DNA from 4 places in the Sporosarcina sp. P18a genome. Region 4 is predicted to be linked to each of the others. Evidence: riboswitches for the same ligand, from Rfam matches in the RefSeq annotation. Region 4 holds a riboswitch; each other region holds the start of a gene.

Region 1 (4,653 bases), on a different contig from region 4:
GTCTTTCGATCCGCAAGCTGCCAATGCAAGCACTAGTACTGCTGCGAATAGACCGAATAAAAATTTCTTCATATCCACATTTCTCCCTTTCTACTATAGAATATTTCTATGGTTAACAGGTTTCCCTGAAAATCCTATTATCGCTTGTCCAAACGTTTTGTAATGAAATCACCAATAAATTGAATGATAAATACGATAATCAATACTAGAATTGTTGCCATTAACGTGACATCTTCGCGACTACGCTGGAACCCTTCCAAATACGCGAGCGTACCTAGACCGCCAGCACCGATCACTCCCGCCATCGCGGTATATCCGACGAGCGCAATCGAAGTTACCGTAATTCCGGAGACTAGTGCTGGCATGGATTCTGGTAACAAAACTTTGAAAATGATTGTGGACGTTTTAGCCCCCATGGAACGCGCTGCTTCGATAACCCCTTTATCGATTTCCTGCAATGCAATCAACACCATTCGGCCATAAAATGGAGCGGCACCGATAATTAATGCGGGTAATGCGGCATTCGGTCCACGCATACTGTCGAATAATAATTTTGTAAAAGGAATCAATAAAATAATCAAGATGATAAACGGAATCGACCGGAATATATTCACGAAGGCGCCTGTAAAGACATTGGTGATTTTATTCGCCCATAACTGACCAGGACTTGTTAAAAACAACAACAAACCAAGTGCGATACCTAAGACAAATGTAAAGAACGTGGAGTAAGCCGACATATAAAGTGTCTCACCCGTTGCTTCCCACATTTTATCCCAATTCACGTTTGGGAACCATTGCTCAATCATGGATCAGCACCTCCGTCTTCACTTCATTGGCATCCAGGAAAGCAATTGCTTCCTCTATAACCGCCACGTCCCCTACTAGTTGCAAGACGAGTGTGCCGTATGCGCCGTCACGTGTTGTCGAAATATTTCCTTGCACGATGTTGACATCGATGGGGAATTTACGGATCAATTCAGCAAGTAGCGGCTGCTCTGTACGGTCGCCAATGAAAGCTAGCTTGATCAATTTGCCGTGCGGCGATTCCTGCTGTAAATGTGCCATCGCTGCGTCCGTATCTGCACTATCAGTCACTTGCGAAATGAAACGCTTTGTAATATCCGCTTGTGGGGATTGGAAGACATCTAGTACATTGCCCATTTCCACGACTTTCCCCGCTTCCATGACCGCCACGCGATGACAGATCTTCCGGATGACGTGCATTTCATGCGTAATCAACACAATCGTTAGTCCAAGACGCTCATTAATATCTGTTAGTAAATCAAGAATCGCATTCGTCGTCTCTGGATCTAGTGCGGACGTCGCTTCATCACAGAGCAGGACTTCAGGATCATTTGCAAGCGCGCGCGCAATGCCGACACGTTGCTTCTGACCACCTGATAATTGCGATGGATACGCCTGTTCTCGACCTGTCAATCCAACGAGATCAATCAATTCCTTCACTTTTTGCTTACGTGCCGATTTCTTTACGCCAGCAATTTCGAGAGGAAACATGATATTCTCTTCTACTGTTCTAGACCACAGTAAGTTAAAGTGCTGGAAGATCATGCTGATTTTCTGACGCGCATTCCGAAGGCCAGCACCTTGTAATGAAGTCATTTCTTGTCCGTGAATCATGATACTGCCGGACGTAGGCGTTTCAAGACCGTTCAATAGTCGAATTAATGTACTTTTTCCTGCCCCACTGTACCCGATGACGCCGAAAATTTCTCCCTCTTTGATGGATAATGTCACGTCATCTACCGCGACAATTTCTGAACGGTTCAATTGGAACTTTTTATGAACGTTTGTTAGTTGAATCATTTTCCGCACCACCTTATTAAGTCTTTTAAATCTGTTTTTTTAGAATACTACAAGCACTAGGCTCTCGGGACGTTACAGACTTACCAAAAAGGCAAAAGGCGCCTTTGTGGTAAGTCTTCCAACGCCTGTCGAGCCTGCACGGCGCTTTCCGCTTTTGTATCATCCAGCTTCAGATGCCAGCTCCTCGGGTCGTTTCGATCTTAAGATCAAGGCAAAAAGCGCCTTGCTTTTAAGCTCTCCAACGCCTGTCGGAGCTAAACGGCATCCTCCGCTTTAGTTTAAAAAAGCCTTCCTGCAGATAAGCAGAAAGGCCGAACGTATGTAGTTATGTACGTTACCATTTCTCTCATCTATCAAAGCATTACGCTTTGAGTGAATTGGCACCATTTCACATATGTGACGGTTGCCGGGCTTCATAGGGCACTTCCCTCCACCGCTCTTTATAAGAGTTACGTATTCAATTGATTAACTACTTATACCATACTTTTATTTCAATTGTCAACTGAGCTTCTCTAGTAGATACGGGACGGATTGAAAGGCGTAAATCTTTTCTACAGGCTGTCCTTTTCGGTGAATGAGTAAACAAGGAACACTTTCCACCTCATATTCAGTTGCGATTTCCTGGACATAATTCAAGTCTGCCTTTCCAATCGGTAGTTGCGGGCGCATTGTCTCGATCACCGTAAGCATTTTTGAAGCGACTGCACACGTTCCACACATTGGTGTATATAAATAAAAAGCGGCTACTTGCTCTGCCGCCTGTGTGCGTTGCCAGTCTTCAATTGTCCAATGATTCATGTTGTCCACCTGCCAAATACTTGGAATGTACTTTAAAATTAGCAGCAGCTAAAATGCTTGCCAATAGCTTAACGGGAGTCGTTTCCACTTGACGGTAGAGACGATCCGTGTATAAATGTCTCGCTTCTGGATACAGTTGTTTGAACAGCTTACGAATGGACTCACCGGAGGCGTCCGCATCCATAAAGACGAACAGATCTTGCTGCTCGTACGGTTCAAGCAGTTCTTCAATATGATACGCACTGATCGTGCCATTCGTACAAAGAATCTCTACAGGCTCTGCAAGGATCGGTACTAGCCGCTTACGATCCGAACCGCCTTCTACAATGAGAACTTTCGGGTCCATCCTGTTTCCTCCTAGCGTGTAAAAAAGCGCTGAGACGTTCCAGCGCTTTTTCTTTTGGAATATTATTCAGCTGTCATTTCTTCGTACTGCTCAGCTGTCATTAACTCATCCAGTTCAGCTTTGTTATCGATTTCAACTACTACCATCCATGCGTCTTCATATGGAGATTCGTTAACCAATTCAGGGCTATCTTCAAGGTTTTCGTTCACTTCTACAACTTTACCAGTTAATGGAGCGTACAATTCAGAAACCGTCTTCACTGATTCAACGCTTCCGAAAGGCTCGTCTGATTTCAATTGATCGCCAACCTGTGGCAATTCAACAAATACGATATCCCCTAGTTCAGACTGTGCGAAATGTGTGATGCCGATACGGTATTTACCGTCTTCTTCTTTTACCCACTCATGCTCTTCTGAATAACGCAAATCTTTTGGTGTGCTCATGTCGTTACCTCCAAAAATATAATAGTTTAACTTCCTTTAGTTTGCCATAGTTCCCCTGTAAAGACAAGAACCTAGATCACTTCTTCCATGTTTCCGTGAACGTGGTTTCATTAAATCCAACGGTCACTTTTTGGTTGTCGGAAACGATTGGGCGTTTGATGAGCATTCCGTCTGAAGCGAGGAGCGCGATCTTTTCATCATCCGTCATAGTTGGCAGTTTGTCTTTCAAATTGAGCTCACGATATATCTTGCCGCTCGTGTTGAAGAACTTTTTCATTTCAAGTCCGGAATTCGCGATCATGTTGCGTAGTTCGTCTTCGCTTGGAGGTTGTTCGGCGATGTTCTTTTCTTCGAATGAAATCCCCTCGTCCGTAAGCCATTTCTTCGCTTTGCGACACGTGGTACATTTTGGATAGCCGTAGTATGTCATAGTCATAATAATCAATCCCTCCTTTTTTTTCAGTATAGCAAATAAAGGAGAATAGATGCGAACTTAGCGGCGTTTGATTGCTGATGTGTTCGTGCGTAAAGAGACTGGCAATGTGTTGGGGTTAGGGATTGGCACTTCGGAGGGGACGCTTTTCTGGAGGGGCCCCTCCTACGCGCCAATCCCTTGCAATGTGAGCGGGTGATACTTTTTGTTGTGCATTGAAGTCAGTGTTGTAATTGATGTTGAATTTCTGTACTTGAACGTAAATAATTCAAGACACAACAATAATTAACACACTACCTCCAGTATGTATCTTAGGTTCCTTCTACTACCCACGTAGGATGGAAGCGGAAGTTGGGGCGACTCCTGGAGGATCAGCGAGAGCCGTAGCAAAGGACGGCTTTTGCGAGTAAAAGCGAAGCGTTAGGAGCATGTGCTTTCATAGACTGCCTTGAGTAAATCACGCCCTCAGGAAAGCGTCCCCAACTGGAGCTTCCATCCCCTCACACTCACTAATTCACTCACCACTGTGAATTCGAGGAGGATTTAAAAAGATGACTCCGGAAAAATACCGAAATCATCTTTTTACGGCATAAGGCTAATCCCTGTCTTATTTAAACTGTGCTTTAAATAGGGTACAGTTTATATACAAGATTAGTACGATTTCTTTATTTGAAAAAGTTCACTAGCAAACTCATTGATCGTTTGCAGCGTTATCCATATCATCAATACGTGTAATAACTTCAACGATGGCTTTAGAAAGATTCATCACTGTAAATAGTCTTGTATCGTTTAAAAACTGTCCCTTTGGT
Region 2 (4,653 bases), on a different contig from region 4:
ACTGTCAACGTAATCTACGGTATTCTAGCCGTCATGGCGGCTATTATGATGTTTATACCAAAAAAAGGACACGACAATCAGCCGATCGATGAGATTACATTCAATCGCTTCATTGCTTCAAGTGCAGCCTTTATCGTCGGCTTGGCGGCTGGAATCGTCGGAGCTGGCGGCGCATTTATCATGGTACCGATTATGCTCGTGATACTAAAAATCCCCACACGCGTCACGATTGCTACATCCCTAGCAATTACGCTGTTGTCATCGGTGGGCTCGGCATCAGGCAAGCTCTTAACAGGGCAAGTACCCTATGGACCAGCTGTCGTTATGATTGTCGCTAGCATCATTGCCGCTCCGCTCGGTGTAAAAATGAGCCGAAAAGTAAACACCAAAGTACTACAAAGCATCCTAGCCGTACTTATCATGGCTTCCGCCGTGAAAATATGGTGGGACATATTCTAACCAATCACAATCGCCAGCACATCGTTCAATGAACATGTGCTGGTGATTTTTTGTGTGAAGTCATAAGTGGAACATCATTAAATGCACTTCGGCTCTTGTAGGTAGCTCCCGTTTAGTAAATGTGTAAATCATTATACGTCAAAATAATCAAGGACGTAAACTAGTTGATCGTAAGTGGAAGGCGACGAGTGCAATGATGTGCTCCTAACGCTGCGCTTTTACTCGCAAAAGCCGTTCTTCGTAACGGCTCTTCCCAGAGGATCAGCGTGTGTCTAGAGACCCTGTCAGGTGCCTTAATTTCTGCAAAGTACACAGAAATACGGCAAAGCGAACCCTTCGCTGTTCGCTTGGCTCAAGCCACGCCCTCGGGAAAGCGTTCGCCTGGAACGCAGATCAACGGTGCCTTCACTTTTCCTACTTTCATTGCAAGGTATTAAAATTAATATTAACTTCAAAACATTCAATTAAATTACCTTGCAATAGACTAGGAATAGCCGTATACTATTTTTCAACGATGGAAAACGAATAGACATACTCTTATCAAGAGAGGCGGAGGGATTAGGCCCTGTGATGCCCGGCAACCGGCGAAAGCAAAGGTGCTACTTCCTACAAACTTTCAATAGTTTGGAAGATAAGGGAGGAATGAGCGAAAGCAGAGCCCTCTTCTTATTATGGAAGATGGCTTTTTCTGTACTTAGCGAATCGTCCTCTTGTGTTTTTCTTGTCTAGTTCTAGGAGGAAGTTGTCCGAGGAATTTCGTTGTTCCATCAATACATAAAAAAGGGGAATGGTTATGACGAATTTACAGCCAGAAACGATATTATTACACGGAGGGCAAAAGCCGGATCCAGAAACAGGCTCACGTGCCTTACCGATTCATCGTACGACTTCTTATGTATTCAGAGACACGGAGCACGCACAAAACTTATTTGCCTTGAAAGAAGCCGGCAATATTTATACAAGAATTACGAACCCGACAGTAGCTGTCTTTGAAGAGCGTGTCGCGCAGTTAGAAGGTGGAACAGCTGCAGTGGCATTGTCTTCTGGAATGGCGGCCATTGCTTTTTCTATTATGAACATCGCTGAAGCGGGCGATGAAATCGTTGCAGCCAGCAATCTCTACGGTGGCACATATAACTTATTCGCCGTGACATTACCACGCTATGGCATCAACGTGAAGTTTGTTGACGCGTCCGATCCAAAGAACTTTGAAGCAGCTATTACGGATAAAACGAAAGCGTTGTTTGCAGAAACAATTGGTAACCCGAGTTTGCAAGTTCTTGACGTGGAAGCTGTTGCGAACATCGCACATGATAATGGCATTCCATTACTAGTAGATAATACATTCCCGTCTCCTTATGGATCAAATCCTATCGAGTACGGTGCAGATGTAGTGATCCACTCAGCGACGAAATGGATTGGCGGACACGGTACGACCATCGGTGGTGTAGCCGTGGATGCAGGGAAATTCGATTGGACACAAGGTAGATTCCCGGGCTTTACAGAGCCGGATGAATCCTATCATGGCTTACGTTACGGAATCGATACAGCTGCCGCGGCTTTCGCAACGAAACTGCGCGTGCAATTGCTAAGAGACTTCGGTCCATGTCTGTCACCAGATAGTGCATTTAACTTGTTGCAAGGTTTGGAAACCCTTCATTTACGCGTACCTCGTCACAATGAGAACGCACAAAAAGTCGCGGCATTCCTACAACAACACCCGGCAGTAGAATGGGTGACGTATACTGGTCTAGAGGATCATCCAACAGCGGAACTAGCAAATAAATATTTGAAAAACGGCTATGGTTCAATTATCGTATTCGGTATTAAAGGTGGACGCGATGCAGGAAGACAAGTAATCGACAATGTAGAAATTTGGTCTCATGTAGCGAATGTGGGAGATGCGAAGTCATTAATCATTCATCCGGCATCTACAACTCATCAGCAGTTGTCTGTGGAAGATTTGAAAGACTCAGGCGTTAGCGAAGAGCTAATCCGCTTATCTGTAGGGCTGGAGTCAGCAGAGGATATTATTGCAGATTTGAAGCAAGCCATCGAAAAAGCAGCAAACTAATATATAAAAAGAACACCGTCGCAAATGCGACGGTGTTCTTTTCTTTACTATCGTTGTATTCGATTTTTTTCATCTTTGAGTGATTTGAACAGCGAAACGACCATCATAATGAGTATGATAGAGAATGGCAAGGCGGCAATAATGATGACGTTTTGCAGTGCACCCAATCCTCCGACATATAAAAGAATAACTGCGATGGCAGATTGAATGACGCCCCAGACCACTTTCAAATTATTCGGTGGAGTCAATGACCCGTATGACGACTGCATACCGAGTACAAATGTAGCAGAATCCGCTGATGTGATAAAGAACGATGTAATCAACAAGATTGCAATGACTGATATGATGAATGATAAAGGCAATTCGCTGAACATTTCAAAGATCGTCAATTCAGTTGCACTCGCAGCTAAGTCGATGATGCCAGCTTTTTGCGTTTCGATTGCTGTCGTCCCAAATGCTGTGAACCAGATCATACTGAGCACAGTAGGAACAACTAGTACGCCAATCATGAACTCGCGAATCGTTCTACCTTTTGATACGCGGGCAATGAACATCCCGACAAATGGTGCCCAAGCTATCCACCAAGACCAGTAGAATAGAGTCCAACCATTGAGCCAGATACGATTTTCCGGGGTGAGTGGTGCGGTTCGGAAACTCATACGAATGAGATTTTCCAAGTAGCCACCGATGGAATCAGTGAACATGTTGAAAATCAATAATGTGGGTCCGAGCGCAATAATGAAAACTAACAATGCCAATGCCAAAATCATATTAGCATTAGATAAAATTTTAATTCCTTTTCCAAGTCCACTCCACGCAGATGCAAGGAATAATACCGTTACCACTGCAATGATAAAGAACTGGGACCAGAAGCCGATTGATATACCAAATAAGTAGTTGAGTCCGGCGTTGATTTGGACAGCTCCAAATCCAAGTGATGTCGCCACACCGAAAACAGTGGCAAAAATAGCGAAGACGTCAATGACTGTCCCGAGCTTTCCGTCTACTCGATCACCAAAAATTGGACGAAGTGTAACGGAGATTAATCCGGGTTGTCTTTTGCGGAACTGGAAATATGCCAATACTAAAGCGGTCATGCCATATACAGACCAAGCATGGAAACCCCAGTGGAAGAATGTCGACTGCATTGCTTCTTTATAAGCAGCTTTTGTTTCAGGAGCCTCTGTTGCAGGACTTACTGCGTAATGCGAAAGAGGTTCGGCCGCACCGTAGAACACGAGTCCAATTCCCATACCAGCGGAAAATAGCATCGCCAGCCAGGAAAACATGGAAAACTGCGGTCTGTCATTATCCTTTCCTAATCGGATTTTACCGGTCGGACTGAATATCAAGTATACCGAAATGAAGAATAACATGGAGACGGTTAGTAAGTAATACCAGCCGAATGAATCCGAAATATAGGCTTGGATAGTGGACGTGATTTCTTCAAAGTGCTTGGGGGCAATGACGCCGTATCCCACTGCCAATATGACAGCCACTAATGTAATGTAAAATGTTGTTGATATTTTTTTCATAGGTCCTCCTATTTAGAATGTAGTCTGAGAAATGAGCAAAGTACATAATCGAAACAGTAGAATAAAATTGCATATATACAGTTGATAATACCCGTTTGACCGCCCATATAAACGTTAAATAAACGACGTTCTATTGCCAAATTCATCGCAAATACAAATAGAATTGACGAAAAAATTTGCTTCTCGTCGCATATGTAAGTTGTTTCCGTAGTACCATTCATGTGCTTGCTCAAAAAAGTCGCCTTGCGCTTGTGACAGTATACATGAAACGCATGGGTGATTTCTACCTTAACAAACAATCTCCTTTCACACAACAGGAACAGTGGCCATGTTATACTATTGAAACAAAGGTAATGAGGAGGAAATTTTCATGCAATATTCACAGCCTAAGATGCTTCAGCTCGTAAAGCATAGCCCAGAGCTAAACAGAAAATTGAAAGCGATTATGAAAGAGCATGAGCTAGAGAAAAGCTTTGCATTGAAAGCACTTTATCATGCAGAAGTGAAAGACGGCGGAGTCTATCAGCGGGATTATCAGGAGCTGTAAGTAGACGCACACGTATATAGCGGGCGTTGTACTAGACA
Region 3 (4,653 bases), on a different contig from region 4:
TTGGAGACAACTTTTCCTTATATTGTTGTGTGAATGATCCAGGTGTCGACAAAGCGAATGAACATATATTCTTTCGTGATGGTATTCCTTCTACTGGTATTTTCCCTTCATTACCGATAGGACGAATTGGGATATACTTTGCAGATCAGCACACTATTAAAGTGGAGGGTTTTCCATTTAGCTATTCTTTTGATGTTGAAGTAAAACAGAAGACAATCTTGAAAAAAGATATAGAGGATAAAGGATTGCAAAGGGCTTATGAAGAGGCAGACTATGAAATGATTCCTTTTCGTATTTCACCGGCAAAGAATTAAAAAGTGCAGAAAAAAGGAAATGATTCCTCTTTCTGCACTCATTACTTTATTGCTTCACACGTACTGTACTCGCAAGATCTTTCAACGCTTCCACTTTATCTGTCTGCTCCCATGGCAATTCGATATCAGTGCGGCCAAAGTGACCGTATGCTGCCGTTTGTTTGTAGATTGGACGACGTAGGTCAAGCATTTTAATAATTCCTGCCGGTCGAAGGTCAAATAATTCACGTACGAACTCTACTAATTGAGTCTCCGATAGTATACCGGTATCAAATGTATTGATCGAGATAGAAACCGGGCTCGCTACTCCAATAGCATACGCCAACTGAACTTCACAGTGCTCAGCCAGTCCAGCTGCAACGATGTTCTTTGCCACATAACGCGCTGCGTAAGAAGCCGAACGGTCCACTTTCGTAGCATCTTTCCCCGAGAATGCACCGCCACCATGACGGGCATATCCACCATACGTATCAACGATGATTTTACGTCCAGTCAATCCAGAGTCTCCTTGAGGGCCACCAACGACAAAGCTGCCAGTAGGATTAATGAAGTATTTAGTATGCTCGTCCAATAAGTTCTTTGGAACGACTGCATCAATAACAACATTCTTTATATCCTGCTCGATTTGCTCGAGTGTTGCTTCAGGGTGATGTTGTGTGGAAATAACGATTGTGTCAATTCGCACAGGATTATTATCTTGGTCATATTCTACCGTTACTTGTGTTTTACCGTCAGGACGTAAATAGGAAATAAGTTCTTCTTTACGAGCTTGTGCCAGGCGTTGTGCCAATTTATGAGACAGGCTGATTGGCAGAGGCATTAATTCTGGCGTTTCATTACATGCATATCCAAACATCAGGCCTTGGTCTCCTGCACCGATTGCCTCTAATTCTTCATCAGACATAGAGCCTTCACGTGCTTCGAGTGCCACATTGACACTTGCAGCGATTTCAGGTGATTGCTCATCAATGGATGTAAGTACAGCGGACGTTTCGTAATCGAAGCCGTATTTCGCACGAACATACCCAATTTCCTTAACAGTGTCGCGAACGACTTTTGGAATATCCACATACGTTGTCGTAGTGATTTCTCCCATTACCAATACGAGTCCAGTCGTTATACTCGTTTCACATGCCACACGCGCATTTGGATCTTCCGTTAGGATCGCATCTAAAATTGCATCTGAAATTTGGTCGCACATCTTGTCAGGATGGCCTTCTGTAACTGATTCTGATGTAAACAGTCGACGGTTTGTCATGTTATTTCCCCCTATATTAAGCATCATGATACGGTACTCTCATAAGTCCCTGGTAAAGTTCCACGCCTAGACGTCAAGCATATACCATAAGGATTCAGGGCTAGACAATATAAAAAGCCCTCCACTCATATTCAATCCATGAGTAAAAGGCAAAATTTCACGCGCAGCACCTTTCACTCTTATCGTCCAAGGAATTAAACCTTGCTTCAGGTTTGGCACCTTCGCGTTAGACTTACGTCTATTGCAGGTTGCCGGGTTTCACAGGGCCTGTACCCTCCACCAACTCGGGATAAGAGTATCCGTTCATGTCACATCGTATTAAAAAGTTTGGATTTTGTCAAATTATTTCTTCCAAATCACTTGAGTTTTCCATTAGTATAGATTAATATTCTTAATGTGTTATACTATTTACGAATTAGGATATTCTCAGTAAGATAAAAATAAATCGACTACGCAAAGGACGGTATGTAAACATGATATCTGCAAAAATTGATGATAGTTTAAAAAGTCTTCTTAGTGGAAGCAACGTGACGATCCAAGCGTCTGTGGCAGAACTAACGGAAAAAGCAGTGGCAAGAGGCGAAGCTAAACTTTCTGCTGACGGTGCAATCACTGCTCGTACAGGTAAATATACAGGACGCTCACCTAAGGACAAATTCATCGTTGAAGATGCAGTGTCTAAGGATAAAGTAGATTGGGGTAGCACAAACAGTCCGATTTCAGAGGAGATCTTTGATTCATTATACACAAAAGTCATCGAACATTTGAAGAAAAAAGACGAATTGTTTGTTTTTAAAGGATTTGCAGGAGCAGATAAAGACTCCCAATTGTCTATCCAGGTTATTAATGAATTAGCTTGGCAAAATCAGTTCGTTCACCAACTATTCATCCGTCCAACTGAAGAAGAATTGAAAGCACATGAATCGCAATTCACCATTTTGGCAGCCCCTTCATTTAAAGCGGATCCAAAAGTGGATGGCACAAACTCTGAAACATTCATCATTTTATCGCTTGAAAAGCGAATTGTCTTAATTGGTGGAACAGAGTACGCTGGGGAAATGAAGAAATCTATTTTCTCTGTTATGAACTACTTACTACCCGAGCAAGATATCCTATCCATGCACTGTTCAGCAAACGTTGGAGAAGAAGGCGATGTTGCTTTGTTCTTTGGTCTATCTGGAACAGGTAAAACTACGCTTTCGGCAGATGCTGACCGTAAACTTATTGGTGACGATGAGCACGGCTGGTCTGATAATGGCGTGTTTAACATTGAAGGTGGATGTTACGCAAAATGTATTAACCTTTCTGCTGAAAAAGAACCTGAAATTTTCGGAGCCATTCGTTTCGGTGCTGTTTTAGAAAACGTAGTACTAGATGAAGAAACACGCATTCCTGATTATGATGATAAATCATTAACAGAAAACACACGTGCTGCATATCCAATCGAAAACATTGATAATATCGTGACACCATCTGTTGCTGGTCACCCGAAGAACATCATCTTCCTTACAGCTGATGCTTCTGGCGTATTGCCTCCGATTTCTATTCTTTCAAAAGAACAGGCAATGTATCACTTCTTGAGCGGTTTCACTTCCAAACTTGCTGGAACTGAGCGTGGAATCACTGCTCCTGAACCAACATTCTCTACTTGCTTCGGTTCACCGTTCCTTCCACTCCCTGCAGCAACCTATGCAGAGATGCTTGGAAAGAAAATAGATGAGCATGGTTCAAAAGTATTCCTCGTGAATACAGGATGGACTGGCGGAATCTATGGTGTAGGTTCACGTATGAACTTAGGCTATACACGTACGATGGTACGCGCTGCAATCGCAGGTAAGTTGGATAATATAGAAACAAAGAAGAACGAAATCTTTGGATTAAATATGCCGCTTGAAATCGAAGGTGTGCCAAGCGACGTTCTACACCCTCGTGATGCTTGGGAAGATCCACAAGAATACGATAAAGAAGCAAACCGTTTGGCTGATGCTTTCCGTGAGAACTTCAAGAAGTTTTCTCATGTTTCCGAAGACATCGCGATCAAAGGCGGACCACCTGTCATTAAATAATGTCATACGAAAGAGGCTGACCAATCTGGTCAGCCTCTTTTTGCGTCTTTATTGTAATCACATAAAAGCTAGCAAATGTTCATCATTGCCGCTTCATCCAATTCACTGCTTCTTTCACAAGCTGCCGATTCATTTCAGGAGGAATATAATGCGTATAGCCTTCCAAGTACCAAGTTTCAAACTCTTTATCCGTATCACGTAATGCATTCTCTAACAATATTGCCTGTTGGAAAGACACATTCGTGTCAAGAGTCCCGTGGATAATCAGTGTCGGAATATCGATATTCCCTATCTGGAATAGTGCCGACCTTTCACGATACGCATCCGGTTGATTATTCGGCGTGCCACCGATGACACGTTTCATCATACGCCGCATATCCTGTCGCTCTTTGTACGTGAAGACCACGTCTGAAACTCCAGCCCATGTCACCATAGAAGTTAAATCATCGCGGATTATAGCTGTCCATAATGCCATAATACCGCCTCTGGAAAATGAAAATAGATGAATGCGATCTGAATTGACTGCACTTTGCTGTTTAAGTACTTCCACTCCCGTCACTGCGTCATTGCGATCCTCTCCAGCAAATTCATCCTTTCCTTCACCGCCACGATTGCCACGATAATAAGGAGCGAATACTACCAGTCCATGCGATGCAAATTGTGCGATACGCGCTGGTCTAACCATCCCTACATGTTGGATGCCGCCGCGTAGATAAAGCAATCCATCATACCGTCCTTTTGCTTTTGGTGTTGCCAAAAGTCCTTTTACAAGCAAGTTGTCAGAACTATACGTGATTTCTTCCAATCTAACATGGGGGTTTGGGGAGGGATAGTCTTTCCTCCGTATGATTTTACCATCAGATTGTTCTATCATTCACTTCCACCCACTTCCTAAGTTCACCCATTCCGCGGTCTTTCATGTGAAAGCTGAGTTCAGTACAAGCATCTAGTTCAGCGTCTGTCATCCATACTGCGCCTTCTGTTTCCATTAATGTAAAGTCTTTTTCTACATGTG
Region 4 (4,653 bases):
GAAATTGCTGCTTCTATAACCCCTTTATCAATTTCACGCATTGATGTTTCAACAATCCTAGCAAAGAAAGGAATGGCTGCAACGGAAAGCGATACACTGGCAGCTGCTGGTCCAATCGTACTTCCGACAATCAGTTTCGTCAAAGGTATTAGAGCCACAAGTAGTATAATAAATGGGATGGAGCGAATGATGTTGACGAGAAACCCAACAACCGAATTAATTGCACGGTTCTCTAAAAATAATCCTCTATCTGTTGTAAATAACAGAACGCCAAGCGGCAATCCAATAATCAGCGCAATCGTAAGCGAGATGCCGATCATGTACAATGTTTCACCAAATGCTTTTGTAATATCCGGCATGAGTTCCATGATGTGAGATAGATCAAACATGTTGTCGGATCACCTCCACTTGTGCGTTTTGTTCGAGTATGTATGCAATCGCTTGATCTACTTCTTCACACTCACCTTGTAATTCCATCAAGAAAATCCCAAGTGCTCGTTCTTGAATATATTCAATCGAACCATGCAGGAAGTTTCCTTTGACCTTATATTTCTGCATAGTATCGGAAATTACACCCTCCATCGCTACTTCACCTTTAAATGTGATTTTTATCAATGTACCGACCAAATTGGACATGACGGCTTCAGGAATGTCGTAAGACACCACACTGCTGATAAACTCCTTCGTTAATGGTTGAACTGGATGAGAAAAGATGTCATATACTTGCCCATCTTCTATCACTTTTCCGTCTTGCATAATCGCCATGCGATCACAAATCTCTTTTACCACATTCATCTCGTGCGTAATTAAAACAATGGTGATATTCAATTCTCGATTGATCTTTTTTAACAATCGTAAAATGGACATGGTCGTGTTAGGGTCCAGTGCAGATGTCGCTTCATCACAAAGCAAAACGGATGGATTATTGGCTAGTGCTCTCGCAATACCAACGCGTTGTTTCTGTCCCCCGCTTAGCTGGGCAGGATATACATTGCGTTTGTCAGACAGCCCCACCATTTCGAGAAGTTCCATTACGCGGCTCTCTATTTTATCTGAAGGCATTTTCGCTGCCTGTAAAGCGAATGCGATATTTTCAAAAATGGTCTTTTGACTAATTAAATAAAAGTGCTGAAAAATCATTCCGATCTTCAAGCGTGCCTGCCGAAGCTCGATCCCCGAAAGTTTCGTTAAGTTTACACCATCTATTAAAATAGTGCCGCTCGTTGGCCTCTCCAACAAATTCAAACAACGTATAAGCGAACTTTTTCCGGCCCCTGAATAACCGACAATGCCAAATATTTCTCCAGTCTCGATGTCTAGTGATACGTCATCTACACCTTTTATCACTTTTTCTTTTGTCCGATATTCCTTAGACAAATGTTGAATTTGGATCATATTCTCACTTCTTTCTACATTCAAGTAAATAATAATCATCAACAGTTGGTTATAGTTTATTTCTATTCTAAATAAAAAAATCTTTCATTTTTCTAAATGAAAGAGGGACTGAAATATTCTCAGCTTATCTCTCAGATGGAAAACCATACTGTAGGATTTGGCACCTTCCTTGTATCATTCAAGGGGTTGCTGGACATCATCGGGCCATTTCCCTCCGTCGCTCTTGATAAGAGATTGCTATTAAATTATATGCATAAAACATATACTAATCTGAATTAATAAAACTGTCAAGGTGAATAACGCCAATTTATTAGAATACCCGACTTATTCTATCAGTTTTAAATTCCATTGACTAGTTTTGGCAATCCTCTAGAATCGAATAACCATCCTTCTATTGAAAAGTCTAGTATGATCTATGTATACTTAACGCACATACCCTATCAAAGAAAGAAGGAATAGACTATGGCATTATCCAACCGATTACAACAACTCCCTCCGCATTTCTTTACATTATTATTAAATAAAATAGAAAAGGCTATGGATGAAGGCAGAGATGTGATTAACCTAGGACGTGGAAATCCTGATCAGCCAACACCTCCTCATATTATTAAAGCATTGCAAGAAGCCGTTGAAGATCCAGCTACACACGGTTACTCTCCATTTCGGGGGACACTTGCTTTAAAACAAGCAGTCGCTGAATATTATCAGCGTGAATACAATGTCACGATTGATCCCGAAACAGAAGTTGCGGTACTTGGCGGTACAAAAATAGGTGTCGTAGAACTACCTCTTGCTATTATGAATGAAGGTGAATTATTATTGCTGCCAGACCCGGGTTATCCTGATTACTTATCCGGCGTCAGCTTAGCAGGCATTCGATATGATACAATGCCGCTACGTAAGGAGAATGGATTTCTTCCTGAGTACGATAAATTAACGGATGATCAGAAAAAAGATGCCAAACTCATGTACTTAAACTATCCTAGTAATCCAACGGGTGTTACAGCCACACCCGAATTTTATGAAAAAACGGTGGCATTTGCCAAAGAACATCAGATTGCGGTCTTACAAGATTTTGCGTATGGTGGCATTGGTTTTGAAGGTAAGAAACCGATTAGTTTTTTACAAACTGAAGGAGCAAAGGAAGTCGGCATTGAAATGCTATCTCTGTCCAAAATGTATAATATGGCAGGCTGGCGAGTCGGTTTTGCAGTCGGCAACTCTGAAATAATAGAAGCATTAAACGTATTGCAAGACCATTTATTCACTGGCATCTTCCCAGCAATTCAACGTGCAGCTATTGAAGCATTGACGGGTCCCCAACAATGCGTCGAAGAGTTAGTGGCGCTCTATGAAGGTCGTCTGACGGTATTGCTAACGGAATGTGAACGCATAGGTTGGGACGTTACAGCACCTACTGGTTCGTTTTTCGCTTGGCTACCTGTCCCAGAAGGCTTTACAAGTGAAACCTTCGCCAATTTATTACTGGATAAAGCAGATGTCGCGGTATCGCCAGGGAACGGATTTGGTGTATACGGCGAAGGATATATTCGAGTCGGGTTGTTAGAAAGTGAAGAACGATTGCAAGAAGCGGTTCGCCGTATTGAAAAGCTCGGTTTATTTAAGTAACAAGAAATCATTCCGCTATCACCTCATTATATAAAAAGCCTCCTTACTCATACCAGTATTCCTGGAATGGCAAGGAGGCTTTCGCTTATATAAACAGATCATGTCCGCTATGAATTATCTAAAATGTATTAATCGAGTTCCACACTATCCAGTAATGCACGCACTTCATCTGTCGTATTCGTACTCATTAATTCATTTCTAAGTTCAGCCGCTCCACGGAAGCCTTTAATGTAAATCTTAAAAAAACGACGTAACGGTTTAAATAGCCGCGGTTCTAGTTCTGTCGAATATTTATCAAATAGATCCAGATGAAGACGCAATAGATCCAGTAACTCTTTATGATCATGCTCTCTCTTCTCTTTTTCAAATGCAAATGGATTATTAAAAATTCCGCGTCCAATCATAATCCCATCGACACCGTATTTTTCCACAAGCTCCAGACCCATTTGACGGTCAAGAATATCTCCATTGATCGTCAGCAGTGTGTCAGGCGCTATTTCATCACGAAGTTTCTTGATCTCCGGAATCAATTCCCAATGTGCATTCCCATTACTCATTTCCTTACGGGTACGAAGATGAATCGACAAGTTCGCAATATCTTGCTCCAGTACATGTTTGAGCCATGTATGCCACTCTTCTATATCTGTGTAGCCAAGACGAGTCTTTACACTAACAGGTAATCCGCCAGCTTTTGCTGCCTGGATAATTGCCGCAGCTGTTTCCGGACGGTTAATCAGACCACTGCCTTTACCTTTTGTTGCTACATTTGGCACAGGGCATCCCATATTGATATCCAATCCCTTAAAACCAAGTTCGGCCATTCCAATACTCATGTCGCGAAAATGTTCAGGCTTGTCCCCCCAAATGTGAGCAACGATTGGCTGTTCGTCTTCTGTAAATGCCAAACGTCCGCGCACGCTGAAAATTCCTTCTGGATGACAAAAACTTTCCGTATTTGTGAATTCGGTAAAGAATACATCAGGACGTGCAGCTTCGCTTACTACGTGACGAAAAACCACATCCGTCACATCCTCCATCGGTGCTAATATAAAAAATGGCCGTGGTAAATCACGCCAAAAATTAGTACTCATCGTTACGTTCAAATCCTCTCTTCATAACTTGCACCTGCATGTACAGAAATGGTTTTATTACATATACTTATCCCTTACAGATGCCAGTCTTACTATTATACAAAAAATGCATCGATGAATTCCACTTCTTTGAGCTACCACCACAAATTATTAGTAAACTACTCCTATTTGTCATGGCCACGTCAACTGTAGTCACTAACCACTATACAATTATCGATTATTCCACTGATCTGTAAAAATTAAATCATTTAAACTTCTTCGTTTTTCCCAATTTGCTGTTTCTAATATAGGCGCAGTAGGATAATGCTCCGTATAACCAATAGATAGAAGAGCAATCGGTTCAATATGAGGAGGTATGTTCAAAATATCACGTATATCATTCTTTTTATAAAAACTCACCCAGCCCATTGCCAGTCCTTCTGCACATGCTGCTAGCCACATATTCTGTATGGCGCAAGCAGTCGATAACATGTCTGTTTCAGGAATGGAATTACGTCCCAAGACATGTGAGCCGCCACGCGTCGGATCACATGTTACG

The links. Region 4 has a riboswitch for S-adenosylmethionine ahead of CSV75_RS13925 (methionine ABC transporter ATP-binding protein). Riboswitches for the same ligand answer to the same signal wherever they lie in the genome.
Region 1: another riboswitch for S-adenosylmethionine. It lies ahead of CSV75_RS12990 (methionine ABC transporter ATP-binding protein); the one in region 4 lies ahead of CSV75_RS13925 (methionine ABC transporter ATP-binding protein).
Region 2: another riboswitch for S-adenosylmethionine. It lies ahead of CSV75_RS12030 (O-acetylhomoserine aminocarboxypropyltransferase/cysteine synthase family protein); the one in region 4 lies ahead of CSV75_RS13925 (methionine ABC transporter ATP-binding protein).
Region 3: another riboswitch for S-adenosylmethionine. It lies ahead of metK (methionine adenosyltransferase); the one in region 4 lies ahead of CSV75_RS13925 (methionine ABC transporter ATP-binding protein).

Annotation. Positions count from the first base shown of each region.
Region 1 is NZ_PDYQ01000005.1:52,063-56,715, forward strand. It holds gene CSV75_RS12980 (MetQ/NlpA family ABC transporter substrate-binding protein) at 1-72, opposite strand, end outside; gene CSV75_RS12985 (methionine ABC transporter permease) at 138-806, opposite strand; gene CSV75_RS12990 (methionine ABC transporter ATP-binding protein) at 799-1,824, opposite strand; SAM riboswitch class I at 2,168-2,273, opposite strand; gene CSV75_RS12995 (thioredoxin family protein) at 2,323-2,622, opposite strand; gene CSV75_RS13000 (toprim domain-containing protein) at 2,603-2,968, opposite strand; gene gcvH (glycine cleavage system protein GcvH) at 3,031-3,411, opposite strand; gene CSV75_RS13010 (arsenate reductase family protein) at 3,488-3,847, opposite strand; gene yyaC (spore protease YyaC) at 4,536-4,653, opposite strand, start outside.
Region 2 is NZ_PDYQ01000004.1:90,091-94,743, forward strand. It holds gene CSV75_RS12025 (sulfite exporter TauE/SafE family protein) at 1-459, shown strand, start outside; SAM riboswitch class I at 994-1,097, shown strand; gene CSV75_RS12030 (O-acetylhomoserine aminocarboxypropyltransferase/cysteine synthase family protein) at 1,253-2,533, shown strand; gene CSV75_RS12035 (glycine betaine uptake BCCT transporter) at 2,581-4,068, opposite strand; gene CSV75_RS16445 (hypothetical protein) at 4,439-4,615, shown strand.
Region 3 is NZ_PDYQ01000001.1:13,793-18,445, reverse strand. It holds gene CSV75_RS00125 (DUF3891 family protein) at 1-314, shown strand, start outside; gene metK (methionine adenosyltransferase) at 361-1,572, opposite strand; SAM riboswitch class I at 1,749-1,868, opposite strand; gene pckA (phosphoenolpyruvate carboxykinase (ATP)) at 2,046-3,638, shown strand; gene CSV75_RS00110 (alpha/beta hydrolase family protein) at 3,721-4,512, opposite strand; gene CSV75_RS00105 (NUDIX hydrolase) at 4,496-4,653, opposite strand, start outside.
Region 4 is NZ_PDYQ01000006.1:104,353-109,005, forward strand. It holds gene CSV75_RS13920 (methionine ABC transporter permease) at 1-389, opposite strand, end outside; gene CSV75_RS13925 (methionine ABC transporter ATP-binding protein) at 382-1,395, opposite strand; SAM riboswitch class I at 1,517-1,628, opposite strand; gene CSV75_RS13930 (pyridoxal phosphate-dependent aminotransferase) at 1,858-3,024, shown strand; gene CSV75_RS13935 (tRNA dihydrouridine synthase) at 3,153-4,115, opposite strand; gene bluB (5,6-dimethylbenzimidazole synthase) at 4,326-4,653, opposite strand, start outside.